Regions from separate parts of the Streptomyces sp. NPDC087215 genome, predicted to be linked through region 3. Evidence: riboswitches for the same ligand, from Rfam matches in the RefSeq annotation. Region 3 holds a riboswitch; each other region holds the start of a gene.
What was found. A riboswitch is a leader RNA that binds a small molecule or an ion and turns the genes downstream of it on or off. The one in region 3 is predicted to bind cyclic di-AMP.
Positions count from the first base shown of each region.

Region 1: it holds a riboswitch for cyclic di-AMP, as region 3 does, so the genes downstream of both, ACIO92_RS09495 (M23 family metallopeptidase) here and ACIO92_RS02675 (peptidoglycan DD-metalloendopeptidase family protein) in region 3, are expected to answer to the same signal.
Region 2: it holds a riboswitch for cyclic di-AMP, as region 3 does, so the genes downstream of both, ACIO92_RS31265 (transglycosylase family protein) here and ACIO92_RS02675 (peptidoglycan DD-metalloendopeptidase family protein) in region 3, are expected to answer to the same signal.

Region 1 is NZ_JBIUZD010000003.1:23,053-26,871, reverse strand. Features, by position in the region: gene ACIO92_RS09505 (MFS transporter) at 1-85, shown strand, start outside; gene ACIO92_RS09500 (PP2C family protein-serine/threonine phosphatase) at 384-1,592, shown strand; cyclic di-AMP (ydaO/yuaA leader) riboswitch at 1,794-1,939, shown strand; gene ACIO92_RS09495 (M23 family metallopeptidase) at 1,951-3,069, shown strand; gene ACIO92_RS09490 (aldo/keto reductase) at 3,196-3,819, shown strand, end outside.
Region 2 is NZ_JBIUZD010000019.1:99,528-103,346, reverse strand. Features, by position in the region: gene ACIO92_RS31270 (transglycosylase family protein) at 108-1,163, shown strand; cyclic di-AMP (ydaO/yuaA leader) riboswitch at 1,422-1,593, shown strand; gene ACIO92_RS31265 (transglycosylase family protein) at 1,597-2,322, shown strand; gene eno (phosphopyruvate hydratase) at 2,962-3,819, shown strand, end outside.
Region 3 is NZ_JBIUZD010000001.1:639,889-643,707, forward strand. Features, by position in the region: gene ACIO92_RS02670 (SGNH/GDSL hydrolase family protein) at 1-680, opposite strand, end outside; gene ACIO92_RS02675 (peptidoglycan DD-metalloendopeptidase family protein) at 834-1,811, opposite strand; cyclic di-AMP (ydaO/yuaA leader) riboswitch at 1,816-1,971, opposite strand; gene ACIO92_RS02680 (tyrosine-protein phosphatase) at 2,366-3,187, shown strand; gene ACIO92_RS02685 (DUF6126 family protein) at 3,302-3,457, opposite strand; gene ACIO92_RS02690 (XRE family transcriptional regulator) at 3,490-3,819, opposite strand, start outside.

The DNA.
Region 1 (3,819 bases), on a different contig from region 3:
GCCGTGGCTGGCGCTGTGCGCGGTGGGCCTGATGTGCGCGGCGGCGATGGCCCTGCTGTCACGCGGGGGGCGGCTGGGGGTGTGAGGGGCCCTGGCCTGTGGGACCCGTGGACCCGTAAGGCCGGTGGGATCCGTGGGACCCCTAAGTCCGGTGGGATCCGTGGGACCCCTAAGGGCTGTGGGGATCCGTAAAGCCCGTGAGACCCGTAGGGCTCCTGAGGCCGTAGGGGCCCTACGGGGCCGGGCTCCCGCTCGGCTCCGGGCCGCACCACCCCTCCGTACGCCAGTCGGCCCCCGGGGGTCGCCGCCAGGCCCGGCGGCGGCCACCCTGGGAGGGCGCGGTACGGGGCCGCGGCCGGTACGGACCGGGCAGGAGAGTACAGGTGGGGCACCCCCTGAGAGCGGTGGGCGGCGGATGGCGGGGCGACGACGGGCGTCCGTACGGGCGCGCCCGGCGGTTCATCCGCGCCCTGCCCCCGCTGATCATCCTGGGCGGGGCCGTCTACGACATCCTGACCCCGCCCGAGTACACGGCCTCGCCGCTGTTCTCCGCCGCCCCGCTGATCGCCGCGCCCTTCTTCTCCACCCTGACGACCCTGCTCACCGGGATCGCCGCCGTCCTGGCCTCCGCCGGGCTCCACCTCTACAACGACACCGCGAGCCGTATCCCGGCCCTCACCGAGACCCTGACCGTCGCCACGGTCTCCGCGCTCGCCCTCCTCATCAACCGGGTCGTGCGCCGCAGCGGCGAGCGGCTCGCCTCGGCGCGGGTCATCGCCGAGACCGTGCAGCGGGCCGTGCTCCCGACGCCCGCCGAGCGGATCGGAGGACTCCAGTGCGCGGCCCGGTACGAGGCGGCGCACGCGGGCGCGTTCATCGGCGGCGACCTGTACGCCGTCCAGGACACCCCCTACGGGGTGCGGCTGGTGGTGGGGGACGTCCGTGGCAAGGGGCTGGAGGCGGTCGAGGCCGTCGCCGTGATCATCGGGGCCTTCCGGGAGGCGGCCGAGCAGGAACGGAACCTGGAGGGCGTGGCCCGCCGTCTCGAAGGGGCGCTGGCCCGGGAGGGCATCCGGAGAGAGGGCATCGACGCCTTCGAGGGGTTCACCACCGCCGTCCTCGCCGAGATCCCGCGCGGGGACGGCGGAGGCACCTTCGACGGTTTCGTACGGACGGTCAACCGGGGGCATCCGCCGCCGCTGCTGCTGCACGGGGACGGGCGCCTCGACCTCCTGGAGCCGTCCGAGCCCGCGCTGCCCCTCGGCATGGGCGATCTGGCGAGTTGGCCCGACCGGGCCGAGGCGCGGCCCTTCCCGCCGGGCGCGACCCTGCTCTTCCACACCGACGGCCTCTCGGAGGCGCGGAACGCGGAGGGCGTCTTCTACGACCCGGGGGCGCGCCTGCTGGGCCGGATCTTCCCGGGCCCCGAGGAACTCCTCGACGCGCTGGTGGACGACGTACGCCTGCACACGGGCGGCGGATCGACGGACGACATGGCCCTGCTCGCGGTGAGCCGCCCGGCGGCGGGGCAGCCGGCGAGGCGGCGGACGATACCGGTGGTGCCGCCGGGCAGACCCGGTCACCGGCTGTAGTCACCGGGTGTCGCTGCGATAACAATTGACATAACGTCAGATCTCGTCGCCCGTGCCGGTCTCCACCGAAGCGCGGCCAACTCGCCCGATTCCCCCTCATTCCTGTTAATGATCAAGAGGGACAGCTTGGAATCGAGCACCCCTGTCTATTAACGTTCGATAACGCAGCGCGGTCGTCCCAGCCGTCGCAAGAGGCGGCACCGTGCGCACGCGCCGAATCCCGAAAGGGAACCGGGGAACCACCACTTGGGGTGAATCGGGCCCTTCGCACCCGTGCGACCGGCCCGTAGGAGACCTTCCTGCTCCGAACCCGTCAGCTAACCCGGTAGGCGAGAAGGAAGGAAAGGAGCGCGCCCCCGTGGCGTCCCACACTCCCGTACCCGAAACCCCCTTCGACGCCTTCGGCGGTGGCTCGGCTCCCGCCGCCCCCGGGACCGAGTGGAACCCGACCGAGGACACCCTCCGCGCCCAGAACCGCTCCGGCGGCCGGCACCGGGTCGTCAAGCAGCGCTCCAACTTCGCCCGTTCCTCCACGGTCCTCGGCGTCGGCGTCATCGCCGCGGTCGGCGCGGGCGGCCTCGCCACCGCGCAGGAGAAGCCGAAGGTCGCGATATCCCTGCCGGACCTCCCGGACGCCCACGACCTCCCCCTCGTCGGCGACCTCCTCCCCGAGGAGGACCACGAGACGGTCCCCGTCGCCCGTGCCAACCCGCACCCGCTGACCGCCTCCTACGCCTCCCTCGACGAGAAGCCGGGCGCCACCACCGCCGTACGGGCCGAGCGGACCGTCACGGCCGCGAGCGCCACCGGCGACGCGGGCGAGGCCCTGCGCGCCCGCATCCTCCAGCAGGCCGAACAGCAGCAGGTCTCCGCCGTCGCCGCCGAGAAGGCCGCAGTGGAGAAGGCGGCGGCCGAGAAGGCGGCGGCGGAGGCGCAGACCAAGGCCGAGGCCGCGAAGAAGGCGGTCGCCGAGGCGGAGGCGAAGGCCAGGGCGAAGGCGGAGGCGGAGGCGAAGGCCGAGGCGGAAGCCGCCGCCAAGGCCAAGGAGGAGGCCGAGCGCCTCGCCCGGCTCGCCGCGAGCTACTCGCTGCCGGTCTCCTCGTACACCCTCACCGCCACCTACATGCAGTCCGGCTCGATGTGGTCCTCCGGCCAGCACACCGGCCTCGACTTCGCCGCCCCCACCGGGACCCCGGTCAAGGCGGTGCACGGCGGCACCATCAAGTCGGCGGGCTGGTCCGGCTCGTACGGCTACCGGATCGTCCTGGAACTGCCCGACGGCAGCGAGGTCTGGTACTGCCACCTCTCGTCCATGACGGTCGGTGCGGGCCAGTCCGTCGGCACCGGCGAGACCATCGGCCGCGTCGGCGCCACCGGCAACGTCACCGGCGCCCACCTCCACATGGAGGTCCACACCCCCGGCGGCGCGGGCGTCGACCCGGCCTCCTGGCTCCGCTCCAAGGGCCTGTCGCTCTGACCGCGCCCCCGTCCCGGAACGCTCCGGGACGGGACCGGGTCCTCCCCTACGGGCCGGAGCCCTCCCTTACGGGGCCCACCCTGATGGGGCCGGAATACTCCGGGCGAAGCGGAAGTTGAGCGTCCCATGACTTCTCTCCGCCCGCTGGGCAGTTCCGACCTGCGCGTCTTCCCGCTCGCCCTCGGCGGCAACGTCTTCGGCTGGACCGCCGACGAAGCGCAGTCCTTCGCGGTCCTCGACGCCTACGCGGCGGCGGGCGGCAACTTCGTCGACTCGGCCGACGCCTACTCCGCCTGGGCCGAAGGCAACGAGGGCGGCGAGTCCGAGACGGTCATCGGCCGCTGGCTCGCCTCCCGGGGCAACCGCGACGACATCGTCGTCGCCACCAAGGTCGGCGCCCACCCGCGCTTCAAGGGCCTCTCCGCGACCACCATCAAGGCGGGCGCCGAGGCGTCCCTGCGCCGCCTCGGCACCGACCGCGTCGACCTCTACTACACCCACTTCGACGACGAGACGGTCCCCGTGGAGGAGATCGTCACCGCTCTCGACCAGCTCGTGAAGGAGGGCAAGGTGCGGGCCGTCGCCGCCTCCAACATCTCCCCGGAGCGGCTGCGCGCCTCCCTCGACTTCGCCGAGTCCGAGGGCCTCACCCGGTACGTGGCCCTCCAGCCGCACTACAACCTGGTCTCCCGCGACACCTACGAGGGCCCCCTCCTGGAGACCGTCGAGCGGGCCGGGCTCTCCGCCGTC
Region 2 (3,819 bases), on a different contig from region 3:
TCTTCGCGTGATCGCGGGTGCATCGACTTGTGATGAGCGTTCGAATACGGCTACGTTCCCCGACAACTCAGTTCGACCACCCCAGTTGTCACGCGAAAGGCGCTCCTATGCGTTCCGGGAACGGACGACACCGCCGCCCCCGTCAGGCCCCCGCCATCGTCGTCGCCGCGGGGGTGACCGGGTCCGCCATGGCGCTGCCCCTGCTCGCCACCGGCTCGGCGTCCGCCGCCGACGCCGCCACCTGGGACCGGGTCGCCGAGTGCGAGTCCGGCGGCCAGTGGAGCGCCAACCTCGGCAACGGCCTCTACGGCGGCCTCCAGTTCACCCAGGACAGCTGGGAGCGGCACGGCGGTCTCGCCTACGCGCCCAGCCCCGACCTGGCCAGCCGCGCCCAGCAGATAGCGGTGGCCGAGAAGGCCCTCGCCAAGGGTTCCACCGCGTGGGCCACCTGCGCGCCGATCGCGGGACTCGTCAACGACGGCGCCCGGCCGAAGGTGGACCCGGGCCCGGCGGACCTCCCCAAGCCCTCCGGCGGCCCCGTCGCCGAGTCGAACCGTACGACGGGTCCGCCCTCCTCCGGTGCGGCGGAGGCGGCCCGGGGCGCGGCCGGACGGACCGCCGAGGCGCGCACCGCCACCTCGGCGCCCACGAGTCCCGCCACGCCCTCGACGGGCGCGCCGGTGACGGGCGCGCCGGTCGGCCCGACGGCCCCCGTCTCCCCGGGCGCCCCCGATCCCGCCACCACCACGCCCGGCGGGTCCGTCGCACCGGGCACGTCCGGTGAGCCGACGACCGGTGCCCCGTCGACGGGGTCCGGCAAGCACCGGGGCGACGCGGCTCCGGAGGGGACCGGGAAGCCGGGCGACTCCGCCGAAACGGGTCGCCACGCGGCGCCCGGTGACGGCCTCTCCGAGGAGACCGCGGCGAAGCCCTTGGCCGACGCCGCCAAGAATTCGGGCGGAACGGACAGTCAGGGCACTTCGGGCGCGTACACGGTGAAGGCGGGCGACAGCCTGTCCGACATCGCGCAGCAGAACGAGCTGCCCGGAGGCTGGACCGCGCTCTATGACGCCAACCGGAAGACGGTCGGCACCGACCCGGACCTCATCCTCCCTGGTCAGAGCCTTGACCTGACGGAGAGTCCGGTCGCACAGGCGGAGTGATTCGGGGTCATATGTCCGGTTCTGGGCAAGTGAGACATGGGTCTCTTCGCCCCAACTGGCGTGTCACACCCGCAAACTTTGCTCCTGTCGCCTCCCACCTGCGCAAACACCCCCCGCCGGAAGGCAAGGAGGGTCGGAATGTCCGTCATTCGCCTCTTTGAACTTCCGGTGGGTCTGTGTCTACGGTCGTCACCGCTCGCCACCGCGGGCCCCGTCGACCGAAACGCCGAATCCTGCCGTCGGCCGTCGGGAACAGTCGTCGCGCAAGCGCCGAAGGCAGGAGCGGGGGACCCAAGGTAAGTGCCGGACCCGGCCGTTGAGAGACGGCCGACGACCGGCTTGGGGTGAAGCCGCGTGCTGGGACACGCGGCCGGGCAACTCATTGGCCCGAACCCGACAGCTCACCTCGCAGGCGTCGGTGAGGAGAATCTCCATGCTGTTTTCCGGTAAGGGCAAACACCGCCGTCCCTCCAAGGCCACCCAGGTCGTCACGCTCGTCGGCGTCACCGGTGTCGCCGTCGCCGCCCCGCTGATGACCGCGGGCACCGCCTCGGCCGCCACGGTCGCCGAGTGGGACCGCGTCGCCCAGTGCGAGTCCGGCGGCAACTGGTCCATCAACACGGGCAACGGCTACTACGGCGGCCTCCAGTTCGCGGCCTCCACCTGGGCCGCGTACGGCGGCACCGCCTACGCCTCGACCGCCAACCAGGCGTCGAAGTCCCAGCAGATCGCCATCGCCGAGAAGGTCCTCGCGGGCCAGGGCAAGGGCGCGTGGCCGAGCTGCGGCGTGGGCCTCTCCCGTGCCTCCTACGACGGCGGCGCCGCCGAGAGCGCCCCCAAGACCGTCACCCAGCAGCCGAAGCAGCAGCCGACGCAGCAGCGGTCGGCCGAGCAGCCGACGACCCGCAGCGAGCAGCGCCAGGCCCCGAAGAAGGCCGCGCAGCAGCAGGCCGCGCCGAAGGCGACCGTCACCACCCCGACCGGCAAGAAGGTCGAGAAGGGCGACGGCGAGTACAAGGTCGTGACCGGCGACACCCTCAGCAGCATCGCCCAGGCGCACGGCGTCAAGGGCGGCTGGGCCAAGCTCTTCGAGCTGAACAAGGACGTCGTCGACCACGCCGACCTGATCTACCCGGGCCAGCAGCTCCACCTCAAGTGAGCCCGGCGGTCCGTACGGGTCCCGCGACCCGTACGGCACCGACGACCCTCCCGCGGTGACCACCCCGGCCCGGCGCGCCTCCCCCCGTGCGCGCCGGTCCGGGGTTTCCGCCGTCCGAGGTCTCCCGCTCCTCTCCTCCTGCGGAGTTCCACGCGCGGGCCGCGCGGAGATCGCGGGCGCGGGTCACGGACGGAGACACGGGCGCGGCCACGGACGGAGACACGGGCGCGGGCGGACTCGCCGCCACGGGCGGGACTCCCCTTCCCTCTCCCGGCCCCCGTCACGAGTGGTCGCCCCACCGGGGGCGGGGTCCCCGCCGCGTACGCGCTCCCTCCCCGCTCCGGGAGGGGTCCCGCCACGTACGGACTCCCCTTCCCTCCCGGATTCCCCGCCCACGGGCGGAGCCCCCTCCTCGCGCCCCGAGAAGGGTCTCCCCGGCGGTTTCGGGAGGACTTCTTGGTTACTGTCCAGTAGATCCGGGGTCTTTCGCCCCTGAATGCATGTCCTTGGGCCCTTTTTCGTCCCAGGGGGCGGGCGCCCGGCTGGCCGGAGCCGCCGAGCCGGTTAGGCTCTTGACGCAAGGCCAAGCCGACCCTGCGCCGACCTTGCGTCACATCCAGCGTCACATCCCATAAGGAGATGCTCGTGCCGTCCATCGACGTCGTCGTAGCCCGGGAAATCCTGGACTCCCGAGGCAACCCCACCGTCGAGGTCGAGGTCGGCCTCGACGACGGCAGCACCGGCCGTGCTGCTGTTCCGTCCGGAGCCTCCACCGGTGCGTTCGAGGCCCTCGAGCTTCGCGACGGTGACCCCAACCGCTACCAGGGCAAGGGCGTCGAGAAGGCCGTCCTCGCCGTGATCGAGCAGATCGGCCCGGAGCTCGTCGGCTACGACGCCACCGAGCAGCGCCTGATCGACCAGGCCATGTTCGACCTGGACGCCACCCCGGACAAGTCGTCGCTCGGCGCCAACGCCATCCTCGGCGTCTCCCTCGCCGTCGCGCACGCCGCCTCCGAGGCCAGCGACCTCCCGCTCTTCCGCTACCTCGGCGGCCCGAACGCGCACCTGCTGCCCGTTCCGATGATGAACATCCTCAACGGTGGGTCGCACGCCGACTCCAACGTCGACATCCAGGAGTTCATGATCGCCCCGATCGGCGCGGAGTCCTTCTCCGAGGCCCTCCGCTGGGGCACCGAGGTCTACCACACGCTCAAGGGCGTCCTGAAGCGCAAGGGCCTCTCCACCGGCCTCGGCGACGAGGGCGGCTTCGCGCCGAACCTCGACTCCAACCGTGCCGCGCTGGACCTGATCCTCGAAGCGATCAAGGAAGCCGGTTACGCCCCCGGCAAGGACATCGCGCTCGCCCTCGACGTCGCCGCCTCCGAGTTCTACAACGACGGCAAGTACGAGTTCGAGGGCAAGTCCCTCTCCGCCGCCGAGCTGACCGAGTACTACGAGGAGCTGGTCGCGGCCTACCCGCTGGTCTCCATCGAGGAC
Region 3 (3,819 bases):
CGCCGCACTTCGAGCGTGCCGCGCGGCGGGACCGGCGGCCAGGACTGGTCCGGGTCGGCGGGCACCGGAAGACCGAGGACCTGGGCGGCGCGCAGCGCGACCCGGGTGTGGCCCTCGGCCGAGAGGTGCAACCGGTCGTCGTCCCAGGCGCGCCGGTCCTGCACGGACCGCAGCGACCACAGGTCGAGGACCGGGCAGTCGTAGCGGTCGGCGATGGACCGGACATGGGCGGTGTACGTGGCGATCTTGCCGCGCAGGTGCTTGAGCACGGGGACGTCACGGGTGTCGAAGCCGGTGGTCACCATGACGGTGCCGACGGCGGAGGTCAGGTCGGCGACGGCGCGCTCGAAGCGCTCGGCGACGTCGTCGGGGTCCGTGCCGGGGCGGATGATGTCGTTGCCACCGGCGCAGAAGGTCACCAGGTCGGGGGCGAGTTCCCTCGCCCGGGGAACCTGTTCCGCCACGATCTGGTCGAGGAGGCGCCCGCGTACGGCCAGGTTGGCGTAGCGGAAGGCCTCGTGCTCCGGCAGCTGGTCGGCGAGCAGTACCGCGAAGCGGTCCGCCCAGCCGAGGTACGTCCCGTCGGGTCCGGGGTCTCCGACGCCCTCGGTGAAGCTGTCACCGATCGCCGCGTACGACCCGAATGCGTTCTTGTCTGTTGATCTCGAATCGTCTGCCACGGGTGGACATCCTTCCCTTTCGGATGTGACCTACGCGACCGTAAGGAGGGGTTGACGCCGGGTGACATATGACACCGATAAAGAAATTGCCAAGCCGGAATACGCCGGAGGCCCGGCACGCACGGGTGCCGGGCCTTCGGTGGGGCGGGTGCGTCAGACGGAGACGCCGTGCTGGCGGAGGTAGGCCAGCGGATCGACGTCGGAGCCGTAGCCCGGCGAGGTCCGGATCTCGAAGTGGAGGTGGGGTCCGGTGGAATTGCCGGTGGAGCCGGAGAGGCCGATCTGCTGTCCGCCGGAGACCGCCTGGCCCGCCGAGACGGCGAGCGAGGAGAGGTGGGCGTACTGCGAGTAGTTGCCGTCGGCGTGCTGGATGACGACCTCGTTGCCGTAGGAGCCGCTCCAGCCCGCCGAGACGACCGTGCCCGCGCCGACGGCGCGGACGGTGGTGCCGGAGGAGGCGATGAAGTCGACACCGGTGTGGTAACCGGAGGACCACATGGAGCCGGAGGCGCGGTACGGGGTGGAGAAGCCGCCGCTGACGGGCTTGACCCAGCCGGAGGAGGAGGCCGAGGAGCCGGAGGACTGCGTCGTGGACGAGCCGGAGTCCGGGGTGGTGGCCTGGGCGGCCGGGCGCTCGGAGCTCCGGGTGGTGTGCGTGGAGTCGCCGGAGTCCTGGGCGGCGGGGGCCTTGCGCTCGGTCTTCGGGGCGGCCGTGGCGGGGCTCTTCGGGGCGGCGGCGGGAGCGGTGCTCCTGGCGCCGAGGGTGAGCTTCATGCCGGGCAGGATGAACGAGGGGTTCTCGCCGACGACCTGGCGGTTGTCCGCGTAGAGCCGCTGCCAGCCACCGGTGAGGTGGTGCTCGGCGGCGATCTTCGAGAGGTGGTCGCCAGGGACGACGGCGTACGTCCTCGGCGCGGCCGGGGCCGCGACCGGCGCCGCGGCGGGCGCCTTGGCCTGGGCGGCGACGGTGACGGTCCGCGCGGGGGCGGCCGGGGCCGTCTGCTCGGCGGCGTGGGCACCGGTGGCGCCGAGGAGCGGGAGGGCGACGACGGCGCCTCCCGTACCGGCGGCGGCGATGCCCCGGGTGAGGGAGTTGTTCCTGGGACGGCGGTGCTTACCCTTCGCGGGCATGGCGAATTCCTCTCCGGCGCCTGCGAGGTGAGCTGTCGGGTTCGGACGGGAGATGTCCGGCCGCGCTCTCGCGCGACTTCACCCCGAGCCGTCCTGCGTCGCGGGACCGGCGTACTTCCTGGGTCCCCCGCTCCTGCCACGCATGGGATGAGTGGAATTCCGGACGGTGGCAGGATTCGGCGGTCCGACCGGATTGACGGTGACGCTAGACGAGCGTTTCGGCGCGAACAAGCCGATGCTTTATCAGTTCGGCGTCCGCTCGCTCCCGGGCCCGGAATTCCGGTCACCCTGCGTGGATGACACTTCTTCGACTCCCTTTTTCCGTAAGGCGATTGCGTCGCGGCCCCGGGCACGATCCGTCACTTCTATGACGCTGCTCACGCTCCGATTCCCATCTCATCTGCAATCAGGGCGTGTTATCCGGAAGGTGTGAATACGGACAGATCGCCCATTCCTAGCCAGGGGGGTGCGCCCCGTTCGTCCTGCCTGGATGATTGGCTCTTGGAATCGGCCCCGTGCCGTACCCCCGAACGCCGAATTCTCCAGGAGCATCCGTGACGCAGCAGCTGCCGCAGGTCCCGCCCGCCGAAGCGAACGAGCCCGAGCTGGCCGAGGTCCGCAACTTCCGGGACGTGGGCGGCCTGCCGACGACGGACGGGCGCGCGGTGCGCCCCGGCCGTCTGTTCCGCAGCGGCCACCTCGCCCACGCGACCGAGGAGGACGCCGCCTTCCTCGCCTCGCTGGACCTGCACACCGTCTTCGACTTCCGCAACCAGGCCGACGTGCGCATCGAGGGGGCGGACGTCGAGCTTCCGGGCGTGCGCAACGTGAACATACCCCTGAACGACCCGGCCGAGGGCAAGGAGTTCTGGCGGCTGGTGCGGGACGGGGACATAGCCCAGCTGCGGGAGATCCTCGGTGGGGACAAGGCCGCCGACCGGATGGCCGATTCCTATCGGAAGATGGTGGTCGAGCGCACCGCCGACCACAGCCGCATCCTGCACGCGCTCGCGGAGAACAGCGTCCCCGCCCTGATGCACTGCGCGGCGGGCAAGGACCGCGCCGGGCTCTCGATCGCGATCACCCTGCTCGCCCTCGGGGTCGAGCGCTCGGCGATCGAGGCCGACTACGTGAAGTCGAACGACCCGCACCGCCGCTACAAGGTGAGCCGCAGCTCCACCGCGTCCGACGCCATGTCGCCCGAGGTGATGGAGCTGCTGAGCCCGCTGTTCGACGCGCGGGTGGAGTATCTGCGGGGCGCCTTCGAGACGATCGAGGAGACCTGGGGCTCGGTGGACACCTACCTCGCCGAGGGCCTCAAGCTGACCCCGGAGACCCTCGGGCGGCTGCGGGAGCGTCTGCTCACCGAGGTCTGAGCCGGACCGTCCGGGCCGCGCCGATCTCTGCGGAGCGCGGCCCCGGCGAACCCGTACGGGGTCCGGTCTCACCGCCCGCCCGCGCGTCGGGCCCACCGCCCCTCGCCGTCCGCGCTACTGGTTCTGCCCGCCCAGCATGAAGAGCAGATACAGGAAGCCGGCGAAGAGGTGGCCCGCCACCAGGTACGCGAAGAGGCGGAGCACCAGGCCCTTGGGGAACTTGCCCTCACCGCGCTCCTCGCCGGTGACCGGTGCGTGCTTCTCGGACATGTCGAACCTTTCGGAGGAAGGGTCAGGCGGGGTCAGCGACGGTGCGGAGTTCCGTCGCCGAGGCACAGCTCGGCGACGGGGCTCTGCATCAGGGTGTGGACGAAGAGCAGCTCGGCCCCGCTGGAGGTCGCGGCGCCGATGCGGTGCGGGGTGAGCGAGTCGAAGTGCGCGCTGTCCCCGGGATCGAGGACGTGGACGGCTTCGCCGAGCGCGAGCCGCACCCGGCCCTCCAGGACGTGGATCCACTCCTCACCGGGGTGGACCCGCACGATGTCCGCCCGGGTGGCGTACGGCACGTGGACCCGCAGGCACTGGAGGGCGCGCCCGGCGCTGCCCGCCTGCCGGTAGATCCAGCCGTCCGC